DNA from 4 places in the Streptomyces sichuanensis genome. Region 3 is predicted to be linked to each of the others. Evidence: riboswitches for the same ligand, from Rfam matches in the RefSeq annotation. Region 3 holds a riboswitch; each other region holds the start of a gene.
What was found. Region 3 has a riboswitch for cobalamin ahead of LE181_RS04110 (acyl-CoA thioesterase). Riboswitches for the same ligand answer to the same signal wherever they lie in the genome.
Positions count from the first base shown of each region.

Region 1: linked by a shared signal. The riboswitch ahead of cobN (cobaltochelatase subunit CobN) and the one ahead of LE181_RS04110 (acyl-CoA thioesterase) in region 3 are both predicted to bind cobalamin.
Region 2: linked by a shared signal. The riboswitch ahead of LE181_RS05745 (cobalamin biosynthesis protein) and the one ahead of LE181_RS04110 (acyl-CoA thioesterase) in region 3 are both predicted to bind cobalamin.
Region 4: linked by a shared signal. The riboswitch ahead of nicT (Nickel transporter NicT) and the one ahead of LE181_RS04110 (acyl-CoA thioesterase) in region 3 are both predicted to bind cobalamin.

Region 1 covers NZ_JAIXMK010000016.1:49,164-56,187, forward strand. The annotation lists gene cobN (cobaltochelatase subunit CobN) at 1-1,599, opposite strand, end outside; cobalamin riboswitch at 1,697-1,823, opposite strand; gene cobG (precorrin-3B synthase) at 1,913-3,526, shown strand; gene LE181_RS08175 (precorrin-8X methylmutase) at 3,523-4,176, shown strand; gene LE181_RS08180 (precorrin-2 C(20)-methyltransferase) at 4,173-5,684, shown strand; gene LE181_RS08185 (hypothetical protein) at 5,697-5,966, opposite strand; gene LE181_RS08190 (hypothetical protein) at 5,959-6,318, opposite strand; gene LE181_RS08195 (cobalt-precorrin-6A reductase) at 6,391-7,024, opposite strand, start outside.
Region 2 covers NZ_JAIXMK010000011.1:15,591-22,614, forward strand. The annotation lists gene LE181_RS05725 (alpha/beta hydrolase family protein) at 1-216, opposite strand, end outside; gene LE181_RS05730 (class II aldolase/adducin family protein) at 261-935, opposite strand; gene LE181_RS05735 (inorganic phosphate transporter) at 1,049-2,299, shown strand; gene LE181_RS05740 (hypothetical protein) at 2,319-2,561, shown strand; cobalamin riboswitch at 2,740-2,866, shown strand; gene LE181_RS05745 (cobalamin biosynthesis protein) at 2,989-4,011, shown strand; gene LE181_RS05750 (cobyric acid synthase) at 4,041-5,549, shown strand; gene LE181_RS05755 (putative cobaltochelatase) at 5,596-7,024, shown strand, end outside.
Region 3 covers NZ_JAIXMK010000005.1:202,236-209,259, reverse strand. The annotation lists gene LE181_RS04125 (amidohydrolase) at 31-1,737, opposite strand; gene LE181_RS04120 (FAD-binding oxidoreductase) at 1,991-3,544, shown strand; gene LE181_RS04115 (hypothetical protein) at 3,640-3,870, opposite strand; cobalamin riboswitch at 4,004-4,226, shown strand; gene LE181_RS04110 (acyl-CoA thioesterase) at 4,349-4,822, shown strand; gene LE181_RS04105 (YbaK/EbsC family protein) at 5,010-5,573, shown strand; gene LE181_RS04100 (LysR family transcriptional regulator) at 5,691-6,632, shown strand; gene dmpI (4-oxalocrotonate tautomerase DmpI) at 6,747-6,929, shown strand.
Region 4 covers NZ_JAIXMK010000016.1:23,720-30,743, forward strand. The annotation lists gene LE181_RS08060 (sensor histidine kinase) at 1-489, shown strand, start outside; gene nicT (Nickel transporter NicT) at 816-2,021, opposite strand; cobalamin riboswitch at 2,052-2,266, opposite strand; gene LE181_RS08070 (FAD-dependent monooxygenase) at 2,348-3,571, opposite strand; gene LE181_RS08075 (APC family permease) at 3,740-5,290, shown strand; gene LE181_RS08080 (YIP1 family protein) at 5,363-5,953, shown strand; gene LE181_RS08085 (cytochrome P450 family protein) at 6,068-7,024, opposite strand, start outside.

The sequences.
Region 1 (7,024 bases), on a different contig from region 3:
GTTGCCGTGCTTGCCGAGGTGCACCATCGCGTCGGCACCGAAGCCGCCGTCCTCGCGCGCGGCCGCGATCCAGCGGTAGGCGGCCAGGTAGTGGTGGGAGGGCGGGAGGTCGGGGTCGTGGTAGATGGCGATGGGGTTCTCGCCGAAGCCGCGCGGCGGCTGGATGAGGATGAGCAGGTTCCCGCGGCGCAGGGCGGCGAGAACGATGTCGCCTTCCGGGTCGCCCTCGGCAGTGCGGCTGCGGTCGAGGAACATCTCGCCGGGCGCCGGGCCCCAGTGCTCCTCGACGGACGCGCGCAGCTCGGCGGGCAACTGCGCGTACCAGCGCTTGTAGTCGGCGGCCGGGATCCGGACGGGGTTGCGGGCGAGCTGCTCCTCGGTGAGCCAGTCCTGGTCGTGGCCGCCGGCCTCGATCAGGGCGTAGATCAGCTCGTCGCCGTCGCCGGACGCGAGGCCGGGGACCTCCTCGTCGCCGAAGTCGTAGCCCTCCTCGCGCAGCCGGCGCAGCAGCGCCACGGCGCTGGCGGGGGTGTCGAGGCCGACGGCGTTGCCGATGCGGGAGTGCTTGGTGGGGTACGCGGACAGGACGAGCGCGATCCGCTTGTCGCCGGCCGGGATGTGGCGCAGCCTGGCGTGGCGCACGGCGATGCCGGCGACGCGGGCGGCGCGCTCGGGGTCGGCGACGTAGGCGGGCAGGCCGTCCTCGTCGACCTCCTTGAAGGAGAACGGGACGGTGATGATGCGGCCGTCGAACTCGGGGACGGCCACCTGCGTGGCGGCGTCGAGCGGCGAGAGCCCCTCGTCGTTCTCCTCCCACGCGCTGCGCGGGCCGGTCAGGCACAGGGCCTGCAGGATCGGCACGTCGAGGGAGGCGAGGGCGCCGGCGTCCCACGACTCGTCGTCGCCACCGGCCGACGCCTCGGCGGGCCGGGTGCCGCCGGCGGCGAGGACGGTGGTGACGACGGCGTCGGCCGCGCCGAGCGCCTCGATGAGCTCGGCCTCGGGGGCGCGCAGGGAGGCCACGTACAGCGGGAGGGCGCGGCCGCCGGCGTCCTCGACGGCGTCGCAGAGGGCGTCCACGAAGGCGGTGTTGCCGCTCATGTGGTGGGCACGGTAGTAGAGCACCGCGACGAGCGGGCCACTGGCGCCGGGCCTGGGGGTGCGCTCCAGCTCGCCCCAGGTGGGGGCGGCGGCCGGGGCCTCGAAGCCGTGGCCGGTGAGCAGCACGGTGTCGGAGAGGAAGCGGGCCAGCTGTTCCAGGTTGGCGGGGCCGCCGTGGGCGAGGTAGGCGTGGGCCTCGGCGGCGATGCCGATGGGGACGGTGGACGCCTCCATCAACTGGGCGTCGGGGGCCTGTTCGCCGGTGAGGACGACGACGGGGCGTTCCTGGGCGAGCAGCAGGTCGAGCCCCTCCTGCCAGGCGCGCACGCCGCCGAGGAGCCGGACGACGACGAGGTCGGTGCCCTCCAGGAGCGCCGGGAGGTCGTCGAGCGCGAGCCGGGCGGGGTTCGCGAGCCGGTACGGGACCGGGCCCCCCTGTGCGGCGGCCGCGCGGGCACTGAGCAGGTCGGTGTCGGACGTCGACAGGAGAAGGATCACGCGGCGCTCCCGAGTGCTTCGAGGGTCGCCCGGGGTGCGCGGCACCGGAACGTGCGCATGCTGCGGCTGGCCTTCCTCGGGGTCCGCGCCCCGGGCGGTTGGAGGACGGCGGGAGTTCCTGACTCGCGCGGCATCGCTGCCGCGCTCACAGTGGCGGGACCGTGCCGGAGTCTCACCGGCTTCCTCCCCTGACGCCGTCGCTGGCGTACGGCGGGCCGGATATCCGACGGGACTGCTGGATACTGCCCACCTGGTGAGCATAGTAAGCGCTGGTGATCCGGTGCGGGACGGTGCACCGGGCCCCGGCGTCGGTATGCTCGCCGCCATGCCTGTGCCCCCCACATCTCCCGCGGACCGGGACGAGACGTGCCGAACCGGCGCATCCCCGCGCGACCGCGGCGACGCGTGCCCCGGCGCGCTGCGGCTGCACTCCGCGGCCGACGGGGCGCTGGCCCGCATCCGGGTGCCCGCCGGGCTTTTGACGACCCGTCAGGCCGAGGCCCTGGCCGGGCTGGCCGAGGAGCTGGGCGACGGACACCTCGACCTCACCTCCCGCGGCAACCTCCAGCTGCGCGGCCTGCCTTCGGACTGCGGGGCCGTCCTGGCGGCGCGGCTGCGCGCGGCCGGCCTGCTGCCGTCGGACGCACACGAGCGGGTGCGCAATCTGGTCGCCTCGCCACTGAGCGGACTGGACGGCTCCGGGCACGCCGACGTCCAGGCGTGGGCACGGGAGCTGGACCGGCTGCTCTGCGAGAACCCCGACATCACTGCGCTTTCCGGGCGCTTCCTCTTCGGGCTGGACGACGGGCGCGGCGACGTCGCGGCCCTCGACCCCGATGTGACATTGATCGCAGAGGAGGGCGACCAGGCCGTCCTGCGCTACGCCACCGGGCCGGCCGGGCTGCGGATACCGGCCGCGGACGCGCCGCGGGCGGCGGTCCTGGCCGCCGAGCACTTCCTCGGCACGTTGCGCGCACACGAGGTGACCGCCTGGCGCATCAAGGACCTGGCTCCGCAACACCGCCCGCCCCTGGACGCCTTGGCCGACCGCCTTGTTGAGGCCGGCATACCGGCTGAGGCGATCGGCGGGACGGCCGCCCTTGCCGGACCCGCCGCTGCCGGGCCCACTGTTGCCGCGTCAGCCGTTGCCGGGCCCACTGCTGCCGGGTCGGCCCTTGCCGAGCCCGCCGGTGCCGGGCCCACCTCCGGCCCGGCACCGGCTGTCGACACAGCAGCCGGACCGGGGCCCGTGGCCGTGCCGGGACCGACGGCCGAAGCAGGACCGGTGGCCGGGCCGGGACCGGTCCCCGAACCGGGGCCCGTCGTCGGGCCCGACGGTCGGTGCGCGCTGTCCGTCACGGCGCCCCTCGGCCGGCTCACCGTCGGACAGTGGCGGCTCCTCGCCCGTACCGCCGCCGAAGCCGGCACCGGCGAACTGCGGGTGACGCCCTGGCGCGGCATCGTCCTCCCCGGCCTCCCCCGCGGGGCCGCTGCCGCCCGGCTGGCCGTGCTCGCCGACGCCGGCCTCGTCACCTCCCCCGCCTCCCCGTGGCACCGCGCAGGCGCGTGCGCCGGGCGCCCGGGCTGCGCGAGGTCGCTCACGGACGTACGGGCCGACGCGTCCGCCGCGCTCACCGACGCGCGCCCTGGCGGGCCCCGGGTGCTGCCGGTGTACTGGTCCGGATGCGAACGGCGCTGCGGCCACCCCTCCGACGGCCCGTGGGTCGACGTGCTGGCGACCGCGGACGGCTACCGCGTCACCGTACGGACCGGCGCCCCGGACACACCCCACGCGGTGGCCCCGGAAACGGCACCGGAGCTGGCCGAAGCGGTGACCACGGCACGTACGCCCGGCATCGCCCCGAGAACGACGACCGCCACGACAGCAACGGCAGCACCCCCACCAGGCACCACCCGTACGACATGAACGACGAAGGCGACGAGGGCACAGTGTTCGACTACGAAAAGGACGGCGCGTCCATCTACCGCCAGTCCTTCGCCACCATCCGCGCCGAGGCCGACCTCGGCGGGCTGCCGCCGGAGGTGAGTCAGGTCGCGGTGCGCATGATCCATGCGTGCGGCATGACCGATCTCGTACGGGACCTCGCGTACTCCCCGCAGGTGGTCGCGCGGGCGCGCGAGGCGCTGCGCGCCGGGGCGCCGGTCCTGTGCGACGCCAACATGGTCGCCAGCGGCGTCACCCGCAAGCGGCTGCCCGCGGACAACGAGGTGCTGTGCACGCTCGCCGACCCGGCGGTGCCGGAGCTGGCCCGCCGCATGGGCACGACCCGCAGCGCGGCGGCGCTGGAGCTGTGGCGCGAGAAGCTGGACGGCGCCGTGGTGGCGGTCGGCAACGCGCCGACCGCGCTGTTCCGTCTGCTGGAGATGGTGGCCGAGGGGGCGCCGCGCCCGGCCGCGGTCCTCGGCATTCCGGTCGGTTTCATCGGCGCCGCCGAGTCCAAGGACGCGCTGGTGGACAGCCCCCTGGGGCTGGAGTATCTGGTGGTGCGGGGCAGGCGGGGCGGCAGTGCGATGGCCGCGGCCGCGATCAACGCGATAGCGAGCGAGGAAGAGTGAGCGAGCAGCATCCGCAGACGGCCGGCCGGCTGTACGGCGTCGGGCTGGGTCCCGGCGACCCGTCGCTGATGACCGTACGGGCCGTGGAGGTCATCGCGGCGGCGGACGTCGTGGCGTACCACAGCGCCCGGCACGGCCGCAGCATCGCGCGCTCGATCGCCGCGGCGCACCTGCGTCCCGGCCAGATCGAGGAGCAGCTGGTCTACCCGGTGACCACCGAGGCCACCGACCACCCCGGCGGCTACCGGGGGGCGATGGAGGAGTTCTACGAGGAGGCCGCGGCCCGGCTGGCCGCCCACCTCGACGCCGGGCGGACGGTCGCGGTGCTCGCCGAGGGCGACCCGCTCTTCTACAGCTCGTACATGCACATGCACAAGCGGCTGGCCCACCGCTACCCGACGGAGGTCGTGCCCGGGGTCACCTCGGTGAGCGCGGCCGCCGCCCGCCTGGGCGAGCCGCTCGTCGAGGGCGAGGAGGTGCTGACGATCCTTCCCGGCACGCTGCCGGAGGAGGAGCTGACGGCCCGCCTGGCCTCGACGGACTCGGCCGTGGTGATGAAGCTCGGCCGGACCTTCCCGGCGGTGCGCGGCGCGCTGGAGCGCTCGGGCCGGCTGGCGGAGGCGCGGTACGTCGAACGCGCGACGATGAGCGGCGAACGGACCGGCCGGCTGGCGGACGTGGACCCGGAGTCGGTGCCGTACTTCTCGGTGGCGGTGCTGCCGAGCCGCGTCGACGCGCCGCCCGTCGCCGGGGGCGGCGAGGTCGTGGTCGTCGGACTCGGCCCGGCGGGCCCGCTGTGGCTGACGCCCGAGGCGCGGGGTGCGCTGGCGGCGGCGGAGGACGTGGTGGGGTACACCACGTACGTGGACCGCGTTCCCGTGCGCCCCGGCCAGCGCCGGCACGCCTCCGACAACAAGGTGGAGTCCGAACGCGCCGACTTCGCCCTCGACCTCGCACGCCAGGGCCGGCGCGTGGCCGTCGTCTCGTCCGGCGACCCGGGCGTCTTCGCGATGGCCACGGCCGTGCTCGAAGTCGCCTCCGAGGACCCCTACCGCGAGATCCCGGTCCGGGTGGTCCCCGGCATGACGGCCGCCCACGCCGCCGCCGCCCGGGCGGGCGCCCCCCTCGGCCACGACTACGCGGTCGTCTCCCTCTCCGACCGCCTCAAGCCGTGGGAGGTCATCGCGGAGCGGCTGCGCTCCGCAGCGGCCGCCGACCTGGTGCTGGCCCTCTACAACCCCGGCTCCCGCAGCCGCAGCTGGCAGGTCGGCAAGGCCCGCGACCTCCTCCTGGAACACCGCACGCCCGACACCCCGGTGGTCCTGGCCCGCGACGTGGGCGGCCCGGAGGAATCCGTCCGTATCGTCCGCCTCGGCGAACTCGACCCGGATCAGGTCGACATGCGCACCCTGCTCATCGTGGGCTCGACGCAGACGCAGGCGGTACGCCGCGGCGACTCCGGCGCGGAGGAGATCGTCTGGACACCCCGGCGGTATCCGGAGCGCTGACGCACCTGCGGATCACAGTCCGAGGAAGGAGACCTGGCGGATGTAGACCCGCTGGTGGCGGGGCACGACCTGATACACGAACATCCCCGACGCGTCGATGGTCTCCTCCTGCAGGCGGGGCGAGGTACCGGTGTACTTCGCCCCGTCCAGGTAGAGCGCTGCAGCCGCACGGACCAGTTCGTCGGCCCGCTCCTCGACCCTCGCGATGAAGGCGAGGTTGTCGATGCCGCCGATGACGTATCGGGGGTCAGGGTCGTACTCCCACGCCCACGCCTCAGTCACCGGTCACCGCAGCACGAGCCTCGTTCCGGACGGCCATGCATGCGTCCATGGCCGCACGCCACCTGGGGTCGTCGCGGTCGAAGGTGTTCGCGCCGTCCAGGGCTGCTCGGTACCGAGCGGCCAGGGCCGGCCTGCGCTCGATCTCGATTTCGGTCGCCCACTTGACCTGGAACATACGGATCGGGTTGAAGGAGGCGTGCTGAGTGGCCGCGGTGAACGCGGAATCACGGTCCGCCTGGAACTCCGCGAGGCGGGAGGACGCGACGCGGGCCAGCGCGGCGCGCAGCGCCGGGAACGTCATCTCCGGCCGCGGAACGAGCTCGGCAGGTTCTTCGGCGTGCTGTGCGGTCATGGGTCCTCCGTCCTCAGGCGCTCCTCGCACCGTACCGGCTCACCCCCCGGCGCCGGACCGGAACCCACGCGGTCACCGTCCGTCCAGGACCTCTCGTACCCACGCGGCCGCTTCCTGCGGTCCCGCCGCCTCGGGCACCCCCTCCGGCACCGCCGGCCGCCGGACCACCACGACCGGGATGCCCGCCTCGCGGGCCGCGGTCAGTTTCGCGGACGTCGCCGCCGCGCCGCTGTCCTTCGTCACCAGGACGTCGATCCGGTGGCGGCGCAGCAGGTCCGCCTCGCCTTCGACCGTGAACGGGCCGCGGTCCAGCAGGACCTCCGTGTGCGGGGGCATGGGCGGCTCGGGGGCGTCCACGGAGCGGACCAGGAACCACCTATCCTCAAGGTGCGCGAAGGCCGCCAGGCCCATCCTGCCCGTGGTCAGGAAGACCCGCTCCCCCAGCGCGGGCAGCGCGTCCGCCGCCTCGGCCAGTGAGGCCACCGGGTGCCAGTCGTCGCCCGGGCCCGCCACCCAGCCGGGTCTGCGGACGGCCAGCAGGGGAACATGGACGGCGGCGGCCGCCCGTGCCGCGTTGAAACTGATCGTGCCGGCGAAAGGATGGGTGGCGTCGATGAGCGCGTCCACCTGCTGCTCGCGCAGCCAGCGGGCGAGGCCCTCGGGCCCGCCGAAGCCCCCGATCCGCACCTGCCCGGCCGGCAGCCGC
Region 2 (7,024 bases), on a different contig from region 3:
GCCGTAGGTGCCCGGGCGCAGCGCCGCGGGGGTCCGGCCGAGGGTGACGGTGCCGGCGCCGACGTCGTGGACGGTCAGCCGCGGCTCGCCCGGCAGCGGCTTGCCGGGGCCCGCTTTGAGCGCAGCGTCGCCGGCGTACCGTCCGGCCGCCACAGCGGCCGCTCCGGCACCGATCAGCGTCGTGGCGGCCAGGGCCGCCGCCGTGCGCAGCACCATCGTCTCCAGTGTGGGCGCGGTCGGCGGCCCTGGCCAGTGGGCGGTCAGCCGCGCTGCCCGTAGCCCCGGAGCCGCTCGGCGGCCTCGGCGAGCCGCTCGGGGCTCAGCAGGGAGGGGGTGCGGCCGGGGACGGTGACGGCGGTGAGCCAGACCCGGCACATCCACTCCAGCTGGGCGGTGCGGTCGTACGCCTGGTCGAGGGTGGCGCCGTAGGTGAGGGTGCCGTGGTTCTGCAGGAGGCATCCGGTGCGGCCGTCGAGGGCGCGCAGGGCGTGGTGGGCCAGTTCCTCGGAGCCGTAGAGGGCATAGGGGGCGACCCGCAGGGGTCCGCCGAGGGCGGCGGCCATGTAGTGGATCGGCGGCACTTCGGTGACGAGGGTGGAGACGGCGGTGGCGTGCACGGCGTGGGTGTGCACGATCGCGGCGGCGTCGGTGTTCCGGTATACGGCCAGGTGCAGGGGGAGCTCGCTGGTGGGGGCCAGCTCGCCGAGCACCTGCCGGCCGTCGAGGTCCACGCCGACCGCGTCGCCGGGGCCGAGCCGGTCGCAGGGGACGCCGCTGGGCGTGACGAGCACCACGTCCCCGACGCGTGCGGAGACGTTCCCCGAGGTGCCCACCACGAGGCCGTCGGCGGTGCTGCGGCGGGCCGTGGCCACGACGTCCGCCCAGGTGCGGGCCGTGCGGTCGTCCGGTCCCGGCGTCTGTTCGCGTGCTCTCATCGGTCCCCGCCTCCGGTTGGCGTCATCGGTCGTCCCGTCCCAGTTCACCTTCCGTTCACCATGGCTCCTTACGGTCGCCGCTGTACTGACCATCGAGCTGATTGCCTGGGTGAATGGAAAACATCACGCTTCTCATCGGGATCGTGATCGTCACGGCCTTGGTGTTCGACTTTACGAACGGCTTCCACGACACGGCCAACGCCATGGCCACCACCATCTCCACCGGGGCGCTCAAGCCCAAGGTCGCGGTGGCCATGTCGGCCGTGCTCAACCTCGTGGGCGCCTTCCTGTCCGTCGAGGTCGCCAAGACGATCTCCGGCGGCATCATCGACGAGACCGCCGGCGTCAGGCCAGAGGTGATCTTCGCCGGACTGGTCGGCGCCATCGTCTGGAACCTGCTCACGTGGCTGGCCGGACTTCCCTCCAGCTCCTCCCACGCCCTCTTCGGTGGTCTGATCGGTGCGACCGTCGTCGCCGTCGGCTTCGACGCGGTCAACGCCGACAAGGTCGTCATGAAGGTCCTCATCCCGGCGGTCGCCGCGCCGCTGGTGGCCGGCCTCGCCGCCTGGTGCGCGACCCGGCTCACCTACCGCCTGGCCCGGGGCCGCGACGAGCAGGAGACCGCCAAGGGCTACCGCGCCGGGCAGATCGCCTCGGCCGCCCTGGTCTCCCTCGCCCACGGCACCAACGACGCCCAGAAGACGATGGGCGTGATCACCCTCGCCCTGGTCACCGGCGGCGTCGTCGCCCCGCACTCCGACCCGCCGATGTGGGTCATCGTCTCCGCGGGCCTGGCCATCGCGCTCGGCACGTACCTGGGCGGCTGGCGCATCATCCAGACGCTCGGCAAGGGCCTCACCGACATCAAGCCGGCGCAGGGCTTCGCCGCCCAGACCGGCGCGGCGACGGTCATCCTCGCCTCCTCGCACATCGGCTTCGCGCTCTCCACCACCCAGGTCTGCTCCGGCTCGATCATGGGCGCCGGCCTCGGCCGCAAGGGCGGCGTGGTGCGCTGGTCGACCGCCGGCCGCATGGTCATGGCCTGGGGCCTGACCCTGCCCGCCGCGGGCCTGGTCGCCGGTGGCGCGGCCCTCCTCGCCGACCAGGGCGACTGGGGCGTGGCCACGGTGGCCGTCCTCGGCCTGGCCGTCTCCGGCGCGATCTGGCTGGCCTCCCGCCGCAAGCCGGTCACGCACGACAACGTCAACGACCTCAACCAGCCGCAGGGCGTGGACGCCGCTCCCGTCGAGCCCGCCGGTGTGATCACCGCCGCCCTGCAGGCCGTGGCCCCGCCGCCGGCCGGCCCCCTGGCCGCCCCCGCGACCGCCTCCTCCGCCGCCCCCGCCGCCGCGGCGACGAGCTAAGGAACCAAGGAACCCCCTCATGCAGATCAACTGGGAAGCCCTCGGCCAGGTCTTCGGCGTCAGCCTCGTCGTGACCGTGACGCTCGTCGGCGTCTTCACCCTCGGCATCGTGGGCACCTCGTCCCGCAAGCCCCAGGAGCAGCCGGACGGCACCGTCGCCGCGCCCGTCGCCCCGGGCGCGATGATGCGCACCGGCGCGTACGCCTGCTTCGCCCTGTGCGCGGCGGCCGTCGGATACGGGATCTACCTGATCGTCGCCTGACGCGACCCCGCACGACCCGCGCACGAAGCGCCGGCCCGGCACCCGCCGGACCGGCGCTTCGTCGTTGCCGGCGTCGCCCGTGGCCCCACCCGTGACCGGCAGCCTCACCGCAGGTCAGGGTGAGTTGACTGCCCTTCCCGGGCCGTGGTGGACTTCCGGAGCCAAACGGCGACAGCAGAGGAAGCCGGTGCGAATCCGGCGCGGTCCCGCCACTGTCACCGGGGAGTGTCCCCCCACCGAGGGCCACGGTCCGCCGACGCGGGCCGGAAGGCCGGGGGCGACGCCGATCCGGGAGCCAGGAGACTCTGGTCGCCGGTCACGTCGAGCCAGGGCGCGGACCCTGAGTGAGGACACATCGCCATGCCCGGCCGCACACCTTTCGAACTCCCCCACCACCACCGCCGAGGCGTGACGGCGGTCTGACGTGATGCGTGCCGATCACATCGGTTTCGCGTGCGGTGCGGCGCTCGGCTTCGCCTGCGACCTCGTCCTGGGCGACCCCCGCCGGGGCCACCCCGTGGCCGCCTTCGGCCGCGCCGCGCACGCCGTCGAACAGCGCCTGTGGCGCGACCACCGCGGCTACGGCACCGCGCACGCCCTGCTGTGCGCCGGGGGTGCCGTGGCCGGCGCCGCGCTCCTCGCCCGTACCGCCCGCCGCTCCCGTCCCGCGGACATCGCCCTGACCGCCGCCGCGACCTGGGCCGTGCTGGGCGGCACGTCCCTGGGCCGCGAGGCGCGCGCCATCGGCGGTGCGCTCGCCGCGGGCGACCTGGACGTCGCCCGGGAGCGGCTGCCGCACCTGTGCGGCCGCGACCCGCAGGCGCTGGACGCGCAGCAGATCGCGCGGGCGGTCGTCGAATCCGTCGCCGAGAACACCTCCGACGCCGTCGTGGGCGCCCTCGTGTGGGGAGCCCTGGCCGGCGTGCCCGGCCTGGTGGGCTTCCGCGCCGTCAACACCCTCGACGCCATGGTGGGCCACAAGTCGCCCCGCCACCGGCGGTTCGGCTGGGCCTCCGCCCGGCTCGACGACGTCGTCGGCTGGCCCGGCGCCCGGCTCACCGCCGCCCTCGCCGTGCTCGCCGGCCCCGACCCGCGCCGCGCCTGGCGCGTGACCCGGCGCGACGCCTCCCGCCACCCCAGCCCCAACGCCGGTCCCGTCGAGGCCGCGTTCGCCGGCGCCCTCGGGGTGCGGCTGGGCGGCACCCTCGCCTACGCCGGCCGCGTCGAGCACCGCCCCGTCCTGGGAGCCGGGCTGCGCCCGGTGCGCACGGCCGACATCGAACGCGCGGTGCGGCTCTCGCGCAGGGTGTCCGCCCTCGCCCTGGGAGCCGCGGTGGTGGGCAGGCTCTCCCTGGCGAGCCTCACGAGGTCCGCCCTCACGAAGTCCACGATCACGACGTCCGTCGTCACGAAGTCCGCACGGACGTCCGCACGGAGGAGGAACCGGTGACAGCCGACGGGAGCGGGCCGGGCGGCCCGCTGGGCGGGGGCCTGCTGGTGGCCGGGACCACCTCGGACGCGGGCAAGAGCGTCGTCACGGCCGGCATCTGCCGCTGGCTGGTCCGCAAGGGCGTCAAGGTCGCGCCCTTCAAGGCGCAGAACATGTCGCTCAACTCGTACGTCACCCGCGAGGGCGCCGAGATAGGGCGCGCACAGGCCATGCAGGCCGCGGCCGCCCGCGTCGAGCCCAGCGCGCTCATGAACCCCGTGCTGCTCAAGCCCGGCGGCGACCGCAGCAGCCAGGTCGTCCTCATGGGCAAGCCGGTCGGCGAGCTGAGCGCGCGCGGCTATCACGCGGGCCGACAGGAGCAGCTGTTCGGCACGGTGACGGAGTGCCTGGAGGAGCTGCGGCGCACGCACGACGCGGTCATCTGCGAGGGCGCCGGCAGCCCGGCGGAGATCAACCTGCGGCGCAGCGACATCGTCAACATGGGCATCGCCCGCGCGGGCCGGCTGCCCGTCGTCGTGGTCGGCGACATCGACCGGGGTGGCGTCTTCGCCTCCTTCTTCGGCACGACGGCGCTGCTCTCGCCCGAGGACCAGGAGCTGATAGCGGGCTACATCGTCAACAAGTTCCGCGGCGACGTGACGTTGCTGGAGCCGGGCCTGGAGATGCTGCGCGACCTGACGGGGCGGCGGACGTTCGGCGTGCTGCCGTTCGCCCACGGCCTGGGCATCGACGAGGAGGACGGCCTGCGCGTCTCGTTGCGCGGCGCCGTACGGGAGTCGGTGGTGGCGCCGCCGCACGGCGCGGACGTGCTGCGGGTGGCGGTGTGCGCGGTGCCGCTGATGTCCAACTTCACGGACGTGGACGCCCTCGCGGCCGAACCGGGCGTCGTGGTGCGCTTCGTGGACCGGCCCGAGGAGCTCGCCGACGCGGACCTCGTGGTCGTACCGGGTACGCGCGGCACGGTGAAGGCCCTGGCCTGGCTGCGGGAGCGGGGGCTCGCGGACGCCCTGGCCCGCCGCGCCGCCGAGGGCCGCCCGGTGCTGGGCGTCTGCGGCGGCTTCCAGGTGCTGGGCGAGCGGATCGAGGACGAGGTGGAGTCCCGGGCCGGCGTGGTCGAGGGCCTGGGGCTGCTGCCGGTGCGGGTGCGGTTCGCCGTGGAGAAGACCCTGGCCCGGCCCGTGGGCACCGCCCTGGGCGAACGGGTGGAGGGGTACGAGATCCACCACGGCGTCGCGGACGTCCGGGGCGGCGACGAACCGTTCCTGGACGGCTGCCGGTCCGGCGCCGTGTGGGGCACCCACTGGCACGGCTCGCTGGAGAGCGACGGCTTCCGCCGGGCGTTCCTGCGCCGGGTCGCGCAGGCGGCCGGGCGGGCGTTCGTCCCGGCACCGGACACGTCGTTCGCGGCGCTGCGGGAGGAACAGCTGGACCGGCTGGGCGACTTGATCGAGGAGCACGCGGACACGGATGCGCTGCTGCGCTTGATCGAGGACGGGGTGCCGGCCGGCGCTCCCTTCATCCCACCGGGGGCGCCGTGAGCACCCGTACCGGCCCGAGTCGTTCCCCCCAGGGAGGTAACCGCTGATGTCCTCGTCCACCTACCCCTTCACCGCGGTCGTCGGCATGGACGACATGCGGCTGGGCCTTCTGCTGAACGCGATCTCGCCGTCGGTCGGCGGCGTCCTGGTGCGCGGCGAGAAGGGGACCGCGAAGACCACCACCGTCAGGGCCTTGGCCGCCCTGTTGCCCGAGGTGGTGACCGTCACGGACTGCCGCTTCTCCTGCGACCCGGCGGCGCCCGACCCCGCCTGCCCGGACGGGCCGCACGCGGGCGGCGGGGCGCCGGAGGTCCGGGCCGCCCGCATGGTCGAACTGCCCGTCGGCGCCTCCGAGGACCGGCTCGTCGGCTCGCTCGACATCGAGCGTGCCCTGGGCGAGGGCGTGAAGGCGTTCGAGCCGGGCCTGCTGGCCGCCGCCCACCGCGGCGTGCTGTACGTCGACGAGGTCAACCTCCTGGGCGACCACCTGGTCGACTCCCTGCTCGACGCGGCGGCCACCGGCTCGTCCTCCGTCGAGCGCGAGGGCGTCTCCGTCCGTCACGCGTCCCGCTTCCTCCTGGTCGGCACCATGAACCCCGAGGAGGGCGAGCTGCGGCCGCAGCTCCTCGACCGCTTCGGCCTCACCGTGGAGGTCGCCGCCTCCCGCGAGACCGACGAGCGGGTGGAGGTCGTGCGCCGCCGCCTGGCCTACGACGAGGACCCGGCCGCCTTCGCCGCCAAGTGGGCGGCGGAGGAGGACGCGCTGCGCGAGCGCATCGCCGCCGCCCGGGCGCTGCTGCCGGACGTACGGCTCGGGGACGGCGCGCTGCGCCGGATCGCCGCGGTGTGCGCCGGGTTCGAGGTGGACGGCATGCGCGCCGACATCGTGACCGCGCGCACGGCGACCGCGCTGGCCGCGTGGGCGGGGCGTACGGACGTCACGGTGGAGGACGTGCGGCAGGCGGCGCTGCTGGCGCTGCCGCACCGGCGGCGGCGCAATCCGTTCGACGCACCGGGGCTCGACGAGGACAAGCTCGACGAGATCCTGAACGCCTTCGAGGACGACGAGCCGGAGCCCGAGCCGGACCCGGAGCCCGAGGGCCCGGAGGACGGTGGCCCCGGCGACGACGGCCCCGACGGCGGCGGGCGGCCGCCCCAGGACGGCCCGCGCCCCGACGGCACCGGCGGCCCCGACCTGCCGCAGCAGCGACAGGACTCCGGCACCCCCGCCCCGCAGCAGAGCACGCCCGACGGCGCGCCCGGCGGCAACGGCGAAGCCCCCGACGCACCCGCCGTCGCCGCGGCCGACCCGTTCCGGACCCGCAGGTTCGACGTCCCGGGGCTGGGCGAGGGCGCCGACGGCCGCCGCTCGCGCGCCCTGACCGCGCACGGACGCACGACGGGGGCGCGCCGGCCCCGCGGCGGCGGCCTGTCCACGCTGCACCTGGCCGCGACCGTGCAGGCCGCGGCCCCGC
Region 3 (7,024 bases):
CGTTCAGCATGATCATCTGGTGGTAAGGGGTCAAACGGCGAGTTCGTCGTGCACGACGTCGCCGCCGACGGCGGTGAACACCACGGGCATGCCCGGGATGTCGCGCGGGTCGGCCGTCAGCAGGTCCCCGGCGACGACGCACAGGTCGGCGACCTTGCCCACCTCCAGCGATCCCTTCCACTCCTCGGCGAAGTCCTGCCAGGCCGCGTCGACGGTGTAGGTGCGGATGGCCTCCGCGAGCCGGATGCGCTGGTCGGGGCCGCTGACGCGGCCACTGGCCTTGGACTCGCGCAGCATCATCGTGGAAACGCCCTGCCGCCAGTCGGGGAGGGTGACGGGCGCGTCGGAGCCGCTGGTGACGGTGACGCCGGCGTCGATCGCGTCCCGGTAGGGCCATTCGTACGCGGCCCTTTCCGGGCCGACGAACTCCTCCTCCATGTCGGCGATGGTCCACTTGATGGTCGGGTTCATGTTGACGCCGAACCCGTGCGCGGCCAGTTTGCGCATGCTGCGGGCGCTGAGGAAGTCGCCGTGGATGACGTAGTGCCGGGCGTCGGGCCGGGGATGGGCGGCGGCCGCGGCGGCGAAGGCGTCGACGACCGTGTCGATGGCCCGGTCCCCGGTCACGTGGACGCCGGCCTGGTGTCCGGCGGCGTGCGTGTGCCGGATCATCTCCGCGATCTGTTCGACGCGTGCCTCGTCGGTGTCCCCGCCGACGCACAGGGAACCGCAGCCGCCGCCGACGTACGGCTCGTGCATCCAGGACGTCCTGTTGACCGGGATGCCGTCGGCGAACAGCTTGACGCCGACGACGTTCAGGCGGCGGGGATCGGTGGACGGGGCCTCGTCCATGGCGGTCAGCACCCGGACGAAGTCCTCGGCCGTGCTCGTCATGCCGGTGGGCAGGAGCAGCACGCTGACGCGCGCGGTCAGTTCGTCGTCGGCCAGCAGGCGCCGGTAGACGTCGAGCGTGCTGTGGGCGAGGGCGCCGCGCATCAGGGCGTCTCCGCCGGGGCCGAGGCCGGGCTCGGTGTAGCTGGTGATGCCGAGCCGGGCCAGGTCGCGCAGAGTGGCCCTGATCGCGTCGGCCCGCACCTCCGGGGAGAGGGTGGGCAGAGCCCGGTGGACGAGGTCCTGGGCGCCCTCGTAGAGGAGGCCGGTGGGCTCTCCCGCCGCGTCGGTGACGATGACCGAACCGGGCGGGGGCGGGGTGTTGCGGTCCACTCCGGCCCGCGCGAGTGCAGCGGAGTTGACCCAGGTGGCGTGGCCGGTGGCGGAGTACAACAGGACGGGGTGGTCCGGGCTGACGGCGTCGAGGTCCTGGCGGGTGGGCTGCCGGGAGGGGCCGGCGACGCATTCGGCGAGATATCCGGCGTCCCACCCGTAGCCGGTGATCCACTCCCCTGCCGGGGTCCGTTCGGCCGCCTTCCGCACGGCCTCGGCCACGTCGGCCATCGACCGTACGGCGGGGTGGGCGACGTCGACGGACAGCGGGGGCTTCGTCAGCCCGAAGGCACAACCGTGCAGGTGGGAGTCGTTGATGCCGGGGAGGAGGGTTCCGCCGTCGAGGTCGACGACGCGGGTCGCGGGGCCGGCATGCGCCATGACCGCCGCCCGGTCGCCGACGGTGCTGACGAGGCCGTCGGTGACGGCCAGGGCGGAGGCGACGGTGAAGCGGGAGTCGACGGTCAGGACCGAGCCGTTGACGAAGACGAGATCTGCCGGGGTGGCGGGCAAGGCGGTCCTCCTCATGAGCTGTCATGGCAGGCCGCCGCGGTGGGGGCCCCGCGGCGGCCGCCACCACAGTGCGCCCTGCCGGCGGCCGCGCACATCGGTCATCCGACCGATGACGGCGGGAACCTCCCGCTCCTCCGCGTCATCTGAGTGATCAACGGGGATTTCGGCAAGGCGCACTGGCGCACACGCACGCGTACACGCCCACGCACATGCACACGCATACGCACACGGGCACCAAGGGGCAGGGATCTGCATGGCCATCAGCAGGCGCACACTACTGGCAGCGGGCGGCACCGGGCTGGCGGCGACTGCCGCCTGGGGCGGCATGGTGAGGACGGGCACGGCGGAGGCGGCCGGCCAGAAGGCTGCCAAGAGCGACTGGGCGGCCCTCGGCAAGGGGCTCGCCGGTGGCCTCGTGCGTCCCGACGACGCCGACTACACCGCTGCCCGTCAGCTCTACAACACCCGCTTCGACGCCCTGCGCCCCGCCGCCATCGCCTACGTCGCCGGTACACCGGACATCGTCGCGGCCCTGGCCTTCGCCCGCCGTTTCTCCATACCCGTCTCCATACGCAACGGCGGCCACAGCTACGCGGGATGGTCCAGCGGCAACGACCGGCTCGTCATCGACGTCTCACGGCTGAAGAACGTCCGCACGCCGTCCGCGTCCACCGCCGTCATAGGCGCCGGCGCCAAGCTCATCGACGTCTACACCGGCCTGGCCGCGCACGGCGTGACCATCCCGGCGGGCTCCTGCCCCACCGTCGGGGTCTCCGGGCTCACCCTGGGCGGCGGGCACGGTGTCCTCTCCCGCGCCTACGGCCTCACCTGCGACAGCCTCACCGGTGCGACGCTCGTCACCGCGGACGGCAAGACCGTCGACTGCGACGCCACCCGCAACACGGACCTCTTCTGGGCCCTGCGCGGCGCCGGCAACGGCAACTTCGGCGTCGTCACCGAACTCCGCTTCCGTACCCGCACCGTGGGCGAAGGGGTGACCGGCTACGTCTCGTTCCCCTGGTCCAAGGCCGCGGCCGTCGTGCGGGCGTGGCAGGAGTGGGGGCCGGGCCGGCCCGACGAGATCTGGTCCGCCTGCGACCTGTCGGTCGCGGCGGGCGGCAGCCCCCGGATATCCGTCGCCGCGTTCTCGGTCGGCTCGCAGCAGGACCTGGAGAACGCCTACGACGAGCTGATCGGCAAGGTGGCCAGGGCGAGCGGCGGAAGCAGCGGCATCGGGACCGTCCGGCTGCGGCGCCGCTCCTACCTCGACACCGCCCGTGCCTATGCCGGCTGCGGCGACAAGTCCACCGAAGAGTGCCACCTGCCGGGTGCCACGCCCGGTCGCGAGGCTTCCGGAAAGCTGGAGCGCGAGACGTACGCGGCGCGTTCGGACTTCTTCGACCGCCGGCTCGACGCCGCGGGCGCCCAGACGCTGCTCGACCAGCTGGAACGTTTCGGGCGCGGGGTCAAGGGCGGCGGCGCCTCGGTGCAGCTGACGGCCCTGGGCGGCGCGGTCAACCGCGTACAGCCGCTGGCGACGGCCTTCGTGCACCGACGCTCGCGCGTGCTGGCGCAGTACCTGACGTCGTGGGCGGCGGGCGGCGCGGGCACGGCACAGGCCGCCTGGCTCGACGGGATGCACGCCGCGATGCGCCGCCATGCCTCCGGTGCCGCGTACCAGAACTACACGGATGCGGGCCTGAAGGACTGGCGCACGGCGTACTACGGGGACGCAGCCGACCGGCTGGCGAAGCTGAAGCGGCAGTACGATCCGCAGCGCGTCTTCGACTTCCCCCAGGCGCTATGACGCCTCACGGAGGGGTGCCCTCAGCGCGGGGGCGCGAACGCAGGGCCTGACGGTCGCCGCCGGTGCGGGTGCTTCCGGACGGCGGGCGAGGCTCCTCATCCGCTGCCGCAACCGGCGCCGCCGCCGCAGCCGGAGCCGCCCTGATCACCGCCGTGGTGGTGCCCGTTGCCGTGCCCGTGCCCGTGTCCGTGCCCGCCGGAGCCGGAGCCGGAGCCGGAGTCACCACCGTCTCCACCCTCGCCGCCCTCGTCACCGTCCGGGACATGCGTGCCACCGTCGTGGCCGCCACGGCCCTTGTCCTTCTTCTTCCTTGAGAAAAACCACATGGGGAGAGCTTTCCCGTCAGCGACGGTGGTGCCTCGCCCGGCCACGGCGGACGGGAGCGCCCGGAAGCATCCGGACGGCGCACGCGCCGGGCCCCCGGGGCCATCCGCGTAGCCGCCGCGCCGATCACGGCGGTTACGCTGATCATGCAGCCGGTTCGCACCCGTCCGCCAGGCGGGGTGCGTCGCAAGAGGGAACCCGGTGTGAATCCGGGACTGCCCCGCAGCGGTGAGCGGGAACGACCGCCGTCATCAGCACTGGGTCTCCGATGGATCCGGGAAGCGACGGCCAGTAGACAGCTCGTGTCCCACGAGAGGTGCCCGCGAGTCCGAAGACCTGCCGCTGCCCGCGTGCGGCGGTCGCACGCGGAGCACTCGGTGACCTCCAGGGCGGGTCGGCGACGGCACGGGCGGACCGGGCCGTTCCGTCGCGTCCTCGCGTGCACCGAGGCCGATCCGCGACTCGCGAAGGAGAGTTGACGTGACGATCGACCACCCGGACACCGGTACCGGTACCCGTGCCACCCAGGTTCGTACCGCCAAGGGCACGGCAGAGTCCCGCGTGACCCTCGCCCACATCATGAGCGAGCACGACACCAACCTCTACGGCACCATCCACGGCGGTGTCGTCATGAAACTGATCGACGACGCGGCGGCGGCCGCCGCCGGCCGACACGCCGACGGGCCGGCGGTGACCGTGTCCGTCGACCGGATGACGTTCCTCGCCCCGGTCCGTGCCGGCGATCTCCTCGGCGCGCACGCCGAACTGGAGCGCGCCGGCCGCACGTCGATGACGGTGGCGGTCCGGGTGACCGCCGAACGCTGGAACGCCTCGGGCCCGACGGCCGAGGTGGCCACCGGGCGCCTGACGTTCGTCGCCATCGACGCCGAGGGGCGTCCCCGCCCGGTACCGCCCCTGGTGGTGGAGGAAGGGCCCGGGCACGGCGGCGGCTGACCGGCAGCCGTACGGACCCCGCCGGCGAGCGGTACGAGCCGCCGGCGGGGGGCTCCATGGGCTCGCCGTACACGTACGGGGGCTCTCCCGGGCTCCGCCCTGGGACGGGGTGCGTTCTCCGCACCGCCGGAAGCGGTGAAGGGCACACCCGGACGGGAGCCTCCCTCTCGGTCGTTACAGTCGGTCCATGAGCGATCGCCCCACTCTCCCGTTCGGTTCCTTCGAAGCCGTCGACCGGGCCCTGGACATCCCCGACCGTCTCGCCGAGCCGGTGGCCGCCGCGCTCAGGAGCTGGGACGTGCCGGAGGCCGCCCGTTCCGTGCTCTACGTGGACGGGGACCCCGAACAGGCCGACACCGCGGCGTTCAGCGCGGCCTACGACGTCCCGATGGAGGTCTCCGCCAACTGCGTGGTGGTCGCCGCGAAACGGGGCGACCGGACGACCCTGGCCGCCTGCCTCGCCCTGGCCACCACCCGAGTGGACGTCAACAGCACCGTCCGCAAGCGCCTCGGGGCCCGGAAGGCGTCCTTCGCCCCCATGGACACGGCGGTCGGCGCGACGGGCATGGAGTACGGCGGCATCACCCCCATCGGTCTGCCGGCCGACTGGCCGCTGCTGATCGACGCCGCCGTCGCCGCCGCACCGTTCGTCCTCATCGGCAGCGGCCGCCGCCGCGGCAAACTGATCCTCCCCGGCCGGGCTCTCGCGCAGCTCCCGGGCGCCGAGGTCCTTGAGGGCCTTGCCGTGTGACGCAGCAGCCCCGTCCCGGTGTGCGCAGGGCCGAAGGGTCCCCGCGTTCCGGCAAGATCGATCCGAAGGGGCCGGCGAGGGCCGGAAGAGACCCCTGAGCAACCCGCAGGGGGCACCATGGAGCTGCGTCAGCTGCGCTACTTCGTGACCGTCGCAGAGGAACTGCACTTCGGGCGGGCGGCGGAGCGGCTGGTGATCGGTCAGCCCGCCGTCAGTCAGCAGATACGGCGGCTGGAACGGGAGCTGAAAGTCCAGCTCTTCGACCGGACGCCCCGAACGGTCCGGCTCACCGCGGCCGGGGAAGCGTTTCTGCCCGCCGCACGGTCCGTACTCGCGGCGGAGAGCGCGGCCAGGTCGGTGGCCGCGCAGCTCGCCCATGGCCGGAGCGGTGTCTTCCGGCTCGGCACCGTCACCGGCCTCGGGGACAGGCTCGACCGGCTCATCGACGACTTCGCCCGCCACGCCCCGGACGTGCGGGTGGAACTGGTCTCGCTCCCGGTACGGGAACGGTTCGTCCAGCTCGCCGACGGACGGCTCGACGCCGCCTTCGTACGTGGGGCCCGGCCGGAGGGGAGCAGCGCTCCGGAGACCGTTCGTCGCCCGCTGTGGGAGGAGGAGCTCGTGGCGGCCGTACCCGCCCGGCACCCGCTCGCGGAACGGCCGGGTGTCTCGCTCACCGACCTCGCCGGACTGCCGCTGTGCCTGACCGAGCGCCGCAACCATCCCTCGCTCGTCGACCTCGTCCTCGACGGCTGCCGCCGGGCCGGATTCACGCCCGTTGCCGGCCCGGCCACCAGCAGCCTCCAGGACGCCCTCGCCGCGATCGGTTCGGGCACCCCCATGTGGACGGTGGTCTACGAGGGCAACGCCCGGCGCGTGCAGGCGCCCAGAGTCGCCTTCGTCCCCTTCGCCGCCCCCGGGCTGCGGCTGCCCGTCGAACTCGCTGTCCGCTCCGGCGCCTCGTCCCCGCTGCTCGATCTTCTTCTGACGGCTCTGACCGGCGACGACCGCAACGACCGACCCAATGGCCCCATGACCAGCAGTGATCAGCAATCGTGATCGCTGCGAGAGCGATTCGGGTCTGGGTCGGCACCGGTCCCGCGCGATGAACTGTTCCCGGCAGCCAAACGCACCGGAACGGCCGGTGCGGGCGCCGGCACCGAGGAGCACATCATGCCCATCGTCACCATCCAGCAGGGTCCCCGCGACATCGAGCTCAAGCGCGAGCTGGTCGCCCGCGTCACCGACGCGTTCGTGGACTCGCTGAACATTCCGGCCGAGGCCGTGCAGGTCTGGATCCACGAGGTACCCACCGACAGCTGGGGTGTGGCGGGCAAGCTCACCGCCGACAAGTAGGCGGCCGGGGCCGGGCCGGAGCAGCCACACGGCCCCGCCGGCGCCATCTCAGGGGCCGAGGGGGAGCGGGACGGCCGGGCACGGGGCCGGCCGTG
Region 4 (7,024 bases), on a different contig from region 3:
GCCGGGGCCCTGCCGCTGCGCCCGAGCCGCTTGTCGGTGGACGACCTGGTGGAGGGAGCGCTGGCGGGGGCCGGCCCGTTGGCCCGCGAGCACGGCGTCCGTCTGGTGGGGGACGCGGTCGAGGCGGTGACCGTCGAGGTGGACGGCAGGGAGATGACGCGGGTGCTGGGGAACCTGCTGGTCAATGCGATCCACCGGACGCCCGCCGACGGGACGGTCGCGGTGGCCGCGCGGCGCACCGGCGCCGGCGTCGTGCTCTCCGTCACGGACGAGTGCGGCGGCATCGCGGAGGAGGACCTGCCGCGTGTCTTCGACACCGGCTGGCGCGGCTCGGCGGCCCGTACCCCGCCGGCCGGCGGGTACGGCGGCGCGGGCCTGGGGCTGGCGATCGTGCGCGGCATCGTCGAGGCGCACACCGGCCGGGCGACGGTGCGCAACGTGCCCGGCGGTTGCCGGTTCGAGGTGACGCTGCCGGTGGCCGGATCGTAGGAACGGGCCCTCGCGGTCGTCAGCTTGGGGCCCTGGTGGCCCCGCGGAGGGTGATCACGGGCCAAGGCGCTGACGTGATCAGGGGCCGTGCGCCACGATGCAGCCTCCGGCAGAGCCACGACCGTGGAAGTGAACGGGATAGCCCATGTCCGACACTGACGCAGCAACAGGTTCCGGTACGGGCGGCAGCGGCTCCGGTCCCCTGCGCAGGATCGCCGCCGCGGTCGACCGGGAGCGGGACGCCTCCTCCCGCACGTGCCTGACGTGCGGCGGACCGACCAGGGTGGTGGTGCGGGAGGAGCTCACCGGGCACAGCCCGCCCGTCGTCAGCGCGCGGAAGGAGTGTGCGGGCCCGGGGTGTCCCCGTCCGTGACCGCGGCCGGCGGCAGCCCGGTGGCCGGCGCGGCGGCCGTGCGGGAGGCCCAGCGCTGCTCGACCTTCGCCAGGCGCCAGTAGGCGAGCGCGATCGCCCACACCACCACGAACAGGCCGACGATGACGAAGCCGACGTTGTCGAGGTTCAGCCCGGCGATCCAGCCGCTGACCGGGTCGTCGAGGCCGAGCTTCTCGTGCAGGACGCCGACCAGTTCGATGGTGCCGATGAGGAAGGCGACGGCGATGGACAGGCCGGTGATGGTGAGGTTGTAGTAGACCTTGCGCACCGGGTTGGAGAACGCCCACTGGTAGGCGAAGTTCATGAACGTGCCGTCGAGGGTGTCGAAGAGGCTCATGCCGGCGGCGAACAGCAGCGGCAGGCACAGGATCGCGTACCACGGCAGCCCGGCGGCGGCGCCGCTGCCGGCCATCACCATCAGCGTGACCTCGGTGGCCGTGTCGAAGCCGAGGCCGAAGAGGAAGCCCAGCGGGTACATCTGCCCGGGGCGGGTGATGGAGCGGGTGAAGCGCCCGAGGAGGCGGTTCATGAACCCGCGTGAGTCCAGGTGCTGCTCCAGCTCGGCCTCGTCGTAGCGGCCTTCGCGCATGGCCCGGAAGATGCGCAGGATGCCGGCGAGCGCGATGAGGTTGAGGGCGGCGATGAGGTAGAGGAAGCCGCCGGAGACGGTGGTGCCGACGATGCCGAGGGTCTGGTGGGTGGTGGACTCCTCGTCCATCAGCGTCCCGGCGAGCTGGGTGCCGCCGGCGACCAGCAGGGCCATCAGGACGACGACGCTGGAGTGGCCGAGGGCGAACCAGAAGCCGACGGAGACCGGGCGCTTGCCGTCGGCCATCAGCTTGCGGGTGGTGTTGTCGATGGCGGCGATGTGGTCGGCGTCGAAGGCGTGCCGCATGCCGAGGGTGTAGGCGGTGACGCCGAGGCCGACGCCGAAGACCTTGGAGTCGACGGTGTAGTGGTTCGGGACGACGAGCAGGAAGAGCACGCCGAAGGCGACGACGTGCAGGGCGGCTATGACGGCCAGCAGGCCGGCCGTCCGCACGGTGTCCTGGCGGCGCCAGCGGAAGGCGGGCAGGACGCCGCCGGGTGATGCGGCGGGATCGGCGGGACTGTCGGAAACCGACGGGAGGACAGACATGGTGGGGTGAACGCTCCAGCACCTCGTGGATCATTTCGAGATGCCGTGGCCGGTCTCCTGGCTTACGGGTCCGTACGCCACCGCCCCAGCCTTCCCGGCAGCCGGATGCTGCCAGTGGCTCCGCGCACCGGGGGTGCGCGGAACGGGACGGTCACTCCCCGATCACAGTGGCGAGGGCCGCTCCGGAATCGGACCACGGGGGTCTGTCACCGGTCTTCCCGAACACCACGGCCGGGCCACCTTAGCGCCCGGCCGCCCTCCTGCGGCACAAAAGTGGCTCTTGCCACGTTGTCGCAACAAGCTCCGCCCTGGTCACGGACGCCCCGTCACGGCGTGGGCCGTTCCAGCGCGTGGCCGCCGAAGCCCCGCTCGCCGTCGGAGATGCGCCGCCACCAGTCCTCGACCGTCCGCTGGTCCATGGCCGCCCAGTCGGGGGTGGCCTCGACCTGCGCCCGGCCGAGCCGCCGGGCGAGATCGACCACGGCGCGCCCGCTGGGCGAGCGTTCGGCGTCGTAGGCCCGCACCCCCTCGGCCCAGGAATCCGCCGCGCGCAGGGACCGCTCCAGCACCACCACGTCCTGCAGCGCCTTGACCGCGCCGCCGCCCATGTGCGGGCGGGCCACCGAGGCCGCGTCGCCCACCAGGACGAGGCGGTCCTGGCCGTAGTGGGGCACGGCGAGGTCGTACAGCGGCTGGACCGCGGCCGCGGAGCGCGGCGTGGCACGGACCACGTCCTGCCAGTACGGCGGGAAGTGCCGCTCGACGATGCTCTCGTGATGCTCGGTCAGCTCGGCGGTCACCCTGCCGGGCGGCAGGCTGGTCGGGTCGGCCGACGCCAGGGCGACGGTGGACGGCGGGGTGGCGTAGAAGACCCAGTTGGCACCGACGCCTTCCCCGCGCGGGCCGGGAATGCGGTAGGCGATCATGTGGCCGCCGGGGAAGGTGACGGTCGTCGCCTCGCCCTCGGGCCAGGCGGAGCGCGGCTCCGGCAGCAGCTCGCCGGGGACGGCGCCGCGCCAGGCCAGGTAACCCGCGTAGCCGGGCAGCTCGGGGGTGGGCGTCGCGGCCCGGACGACGGAGCGGTATCCGTCCGCGCCGACCACCAGGTCGAAGCGCTCCTCGCCGCCGCCGGCGAAGCACAGCGTGACCCCGTCCGGTGCGGGCACCACCCGTTCCACCACGGCGCCCTGCACGTACGCCACGGACGCGGGCATGCGGGCCCGCAGCGCGCTCCACAGCGGACCCCAGGCGTACGAGCGGAAGGGGAACGGCACCCCGCCCAGCAGCCGTCCGGCGTGCCCGCCGCCCTCGGCGGTGATCCAGGTGCGCCGGGTGAGCCGCACCCACGGCATCGAGGCGTCGGTGTACCCGGCGGCCTCCAGCTCGGCGTAGCGTTCCTTGTGCACCGCGAGGCCGATGCCGCGGTCGTGGAGCGCGCCGGCCGCCCGCTCGTAGACGACGACCTCGCCGGCGCCGGCCCTGGTCAGTGCCAGGGCGGCCGCGCATCCCGCGACGCTGCCGCCCACGACGGCCACTCTTCCTCCGCGCATGCCCCGCCCCTTCCTTCGCAATGGCGCCACGTGCCGCCCGATAGCACTCCGTGCACAGATCTTGACCGACCGTCGGGCACAGGGCCAGAGTCTCCGACACTCCGCAGGTGATGGACGCGTCGGGCGGGCCGGTGTACCAGTGCAGTATGACGAGAAGGGGCTGACGCCATGACAGATTCGGCAGCGCGCACGGAACACGGGCCCGGGGAGCCGGCGGTGCCGGGCCAGCGGGGCGCGTTCGTGCGCCGCATCGGCCTGTTCCAGGCCACCGCCATCAACATGAGCCAGATGTGCGGCATCGGTCCCTTCGTGACCATCCCGCTGATGGTGGCCTCCTTCGGCGGGCCGCAGGCGGTGATCGGCTTCGTGGCCGGTGCGGTGCTGGCCCTGGCCGACGGGCTGATCTGGGCGGAGCTCGGCGCGGCGATGCCGGGTGCGGGCGGCAGCTACGTCTACCTGCGGCAGGCGTACCAGTACCGCACGGGCAAGCTGGTGCCGTTCCTGTTCGTGTGGACGGCGATGCTCTTCATCCCGATCGGCATGTCCACGGGCATCATCGGCTTCGTGCAGTACCTGGGCTACCTCTGGCCGGGCATGGGGCAGACGGAGGGCGACGTGACGGGCCTAGCCGTCATCGCGCTCATCGTCACGCTGCTGTGGCGGCGGGTCGACCACATCGCACGGATCACGGCCGTGCTGTGGTGCGTCATGCTCACCTCGGTGCTGCTCGTCATCATCGCCGCGTTCAGCAACTTCAGCCCCGACCGGGCCTTCACCTATCCGGCGCACGCCTTCGAGGTGACGACCCATCACTTCTGGATCGGCTTCGCCGCGGGCCTGACCATCGGCATCTACGACTACCTGGGCTACAACACCGTCGCCTATCTGGGTGCCGAGATCAAGAATCCCGGTCGCACGGTGCCGCGGGCGATCGTCTACTCGATCCTCGGCATCATGGGCATCTACCTGCTGCTGCAGATCGGCACGCTGGGGGTGATCGACTGGAAGGAGATGCTCGACCCCGGGTCTACGGCCTCCTCCTCCGTGGCCTCCGCGGTGCTGGAACGCTCCTGGGGCAAGGGCGCGGCGAACGTCGTCACGCTGCTGATCCTGGTCACGGCGGGCGCGTCGGTCCTGACCGGGCTGCTGGGCGGTTCGCGCGCGCCCTACGACGCCGCCCGCGAGAAGGTCTTCTTCCGCCCGTACGCCAAGCTCCATCCCCGGCACGGCTTCCCGGTGCTGGGGCTGGGGACGATGGGCGTCCTCACCGCCGTGGGCTTCCTGATCGGCCGTCACACCGACCTGGCCACGCTCATCCAGCTGCTGACCGCCGTGATGGTGATCGTGCAGGCCCTGGCGCAGGTGCTGGCGCTGTCGGTGCTGCGGCGACGGCAGCCGGGTCTGCGGCGGCCGTACCGGGTGTGGCTCCACCCGCTGCCCAGTGTGGTGGCGCTGGTCGGCTGGCTGGTCATCTACGGCTACGCGGACGAGAACGCCCCGGGGCGGCACCCGATCGAGTGGTCGCTCGCCTGGGTCGCGGCCGGCTGTGTGGCGTTCGTGCTGTGGGCGGCGTACGAGAAGGTGTGGCCGTTCGGGCCGCGGGAGATCAGCGAGGAGTACCTGCACGCCCCGGATCCCGACGCCGTCCCCGATGCCGCGGACGACCGGGGTCAGGACCCCGACGGGAACCCCGACAGCAAGGAGCCGACCCCTGCCTGACGGGGCGTCGGCGGGGCCGGCCCCGCGGACCGGACTCCGGTGGTCCGGCCGAACGGTGATAAAACGGCACCCATGCCCGTGACCACTGCCCCCTCTCCGTCCTCTCCCGCCGCCCAGCAGCGCAGGCTGCTCTGGCACCGCCTGATATTCGGGCTCTGGTACCGGCCCGTCGAAGTCCTCGACGAGGCCCGGGACCGGAGCGTGTGGGGGGCGGCCGCATTCGTGTCCCTGCTGTGCGGGGCGCTCGGGACGCTGGCCAAGGACTCCTTCTGGGGGCAGTGGGGCGTGAGCCCCGTGCTCGCGCTGGAGGCGATGGCCATCGGCTCCGCGGTGATGATGCTGGCGAGCCTGCTGCTGGGCGCCGCCACCCACGCGATCGCGCGGCGGCTGGGCGGCAACGGCAGGTTCGGGCCCACGACGAGTCTGTTCGTGGTCATCTTCTGGGCGAGCGACCTGCCCCGGCTGGCCCTCGACACCTGGCTGTCGGCGGGCTCGATGCCCGTGCGGGCCGCCGCCTCGGTGACGGCGGCCTTCGGCTGCGCCCTCGCGACGCTGCTGATCCGCGGTCAGCACCACCTGCCGACCCACCGGGCCGTGGCGTCGGTGAGCATCCAGATGCTGGCGGCGGTGGTCCTGCTGAAGTTCCCGCCGGGCAGCGGCTGAGCCGGACGACGAAGGCCCGCCCGGTGCGACGGGGGATGCACACCGGGCGGGCTCGATGACAGTTCTACCTCATCAAGGATGGGTTATGCACCAAAAACCTGTTCGGCTTGTCGATTACCAGCGCACCGGGAGCGAGATCAGGCCACGCGCCCGGATGGTGGGACGCCACCGCAGTGCCTCCCTCGGAACGTCGAGTTCCAGCTTTTCGAAGCGCTCCAGGAGCGCGGCCAGCGCGGTCTCGGTCTCCATCCGGCCCAGCGCGGCCCCCAGGCAGTAGTGGATCCCGTGCCCCAGCGCGAGGTTCCCCGAGCGGTCCCGTCCCAGGTCAAGGCGGTCCGGGTGAGCGAACTGCGCCGGATCGCGGTTCGCGGAGGCCAGTGACAGCAGCACCGTCTCACCGGCCGGGACCAGCACGCCGCCGATCTCCATCTCCTCCGTGGTGAAACGCCGGATCGCCAGCGGAACGGGCCCGTCCCACCGGCTGACCTCGTCGACGAGCGCCGCGAGTCCGTCCGGATTCGTTCTCACCGCGCTCATCAGTCCGGGACGGTCCAGCAGGGCGAGGACCGTGTTGCCGATGAGGTGGACGACGTTCTCGTAGCCGCCGAAGAGGATGAGGAAGGCCAGCGAGGTCAGTTCGTCCTCGGAGAGCGTGTCGCCGGCCTCCCGCACGGCGATCAGGTCCGAGAGCAGGTCGTCGCCCGGCTCGGCCCGCTTGCCGGCGATGAGCCCGGTGAAGAAGCGCATCAGCGCGACGACCGCTTCCTTCGCCTGGTGGGGCCGCGCCGGGTCGGGGGTGATCAGGGCGTCGGTCCAGGCCCGGAAGTCGACCCGGTCCTCCTGTGGCACCCCGAGCAGGTCACAGATGACGATGACGGGCAACGGGCCGGCGTAGGCGGCCAGCAGGTCGGCACCGCCGGCCGGTTCCACCGCGTCCAGCAGGGCGTCGGCGATCGCGCGCACCGGGGTGCGGAGCTTGTGCACGCGGCCGGGCGTGAACGCCTTCACCACCAGGCGGCGCACCCGGCTGTGGTCGGGCGGGTCCATGTTGAGCAGGTTCGCGTCCAGTGC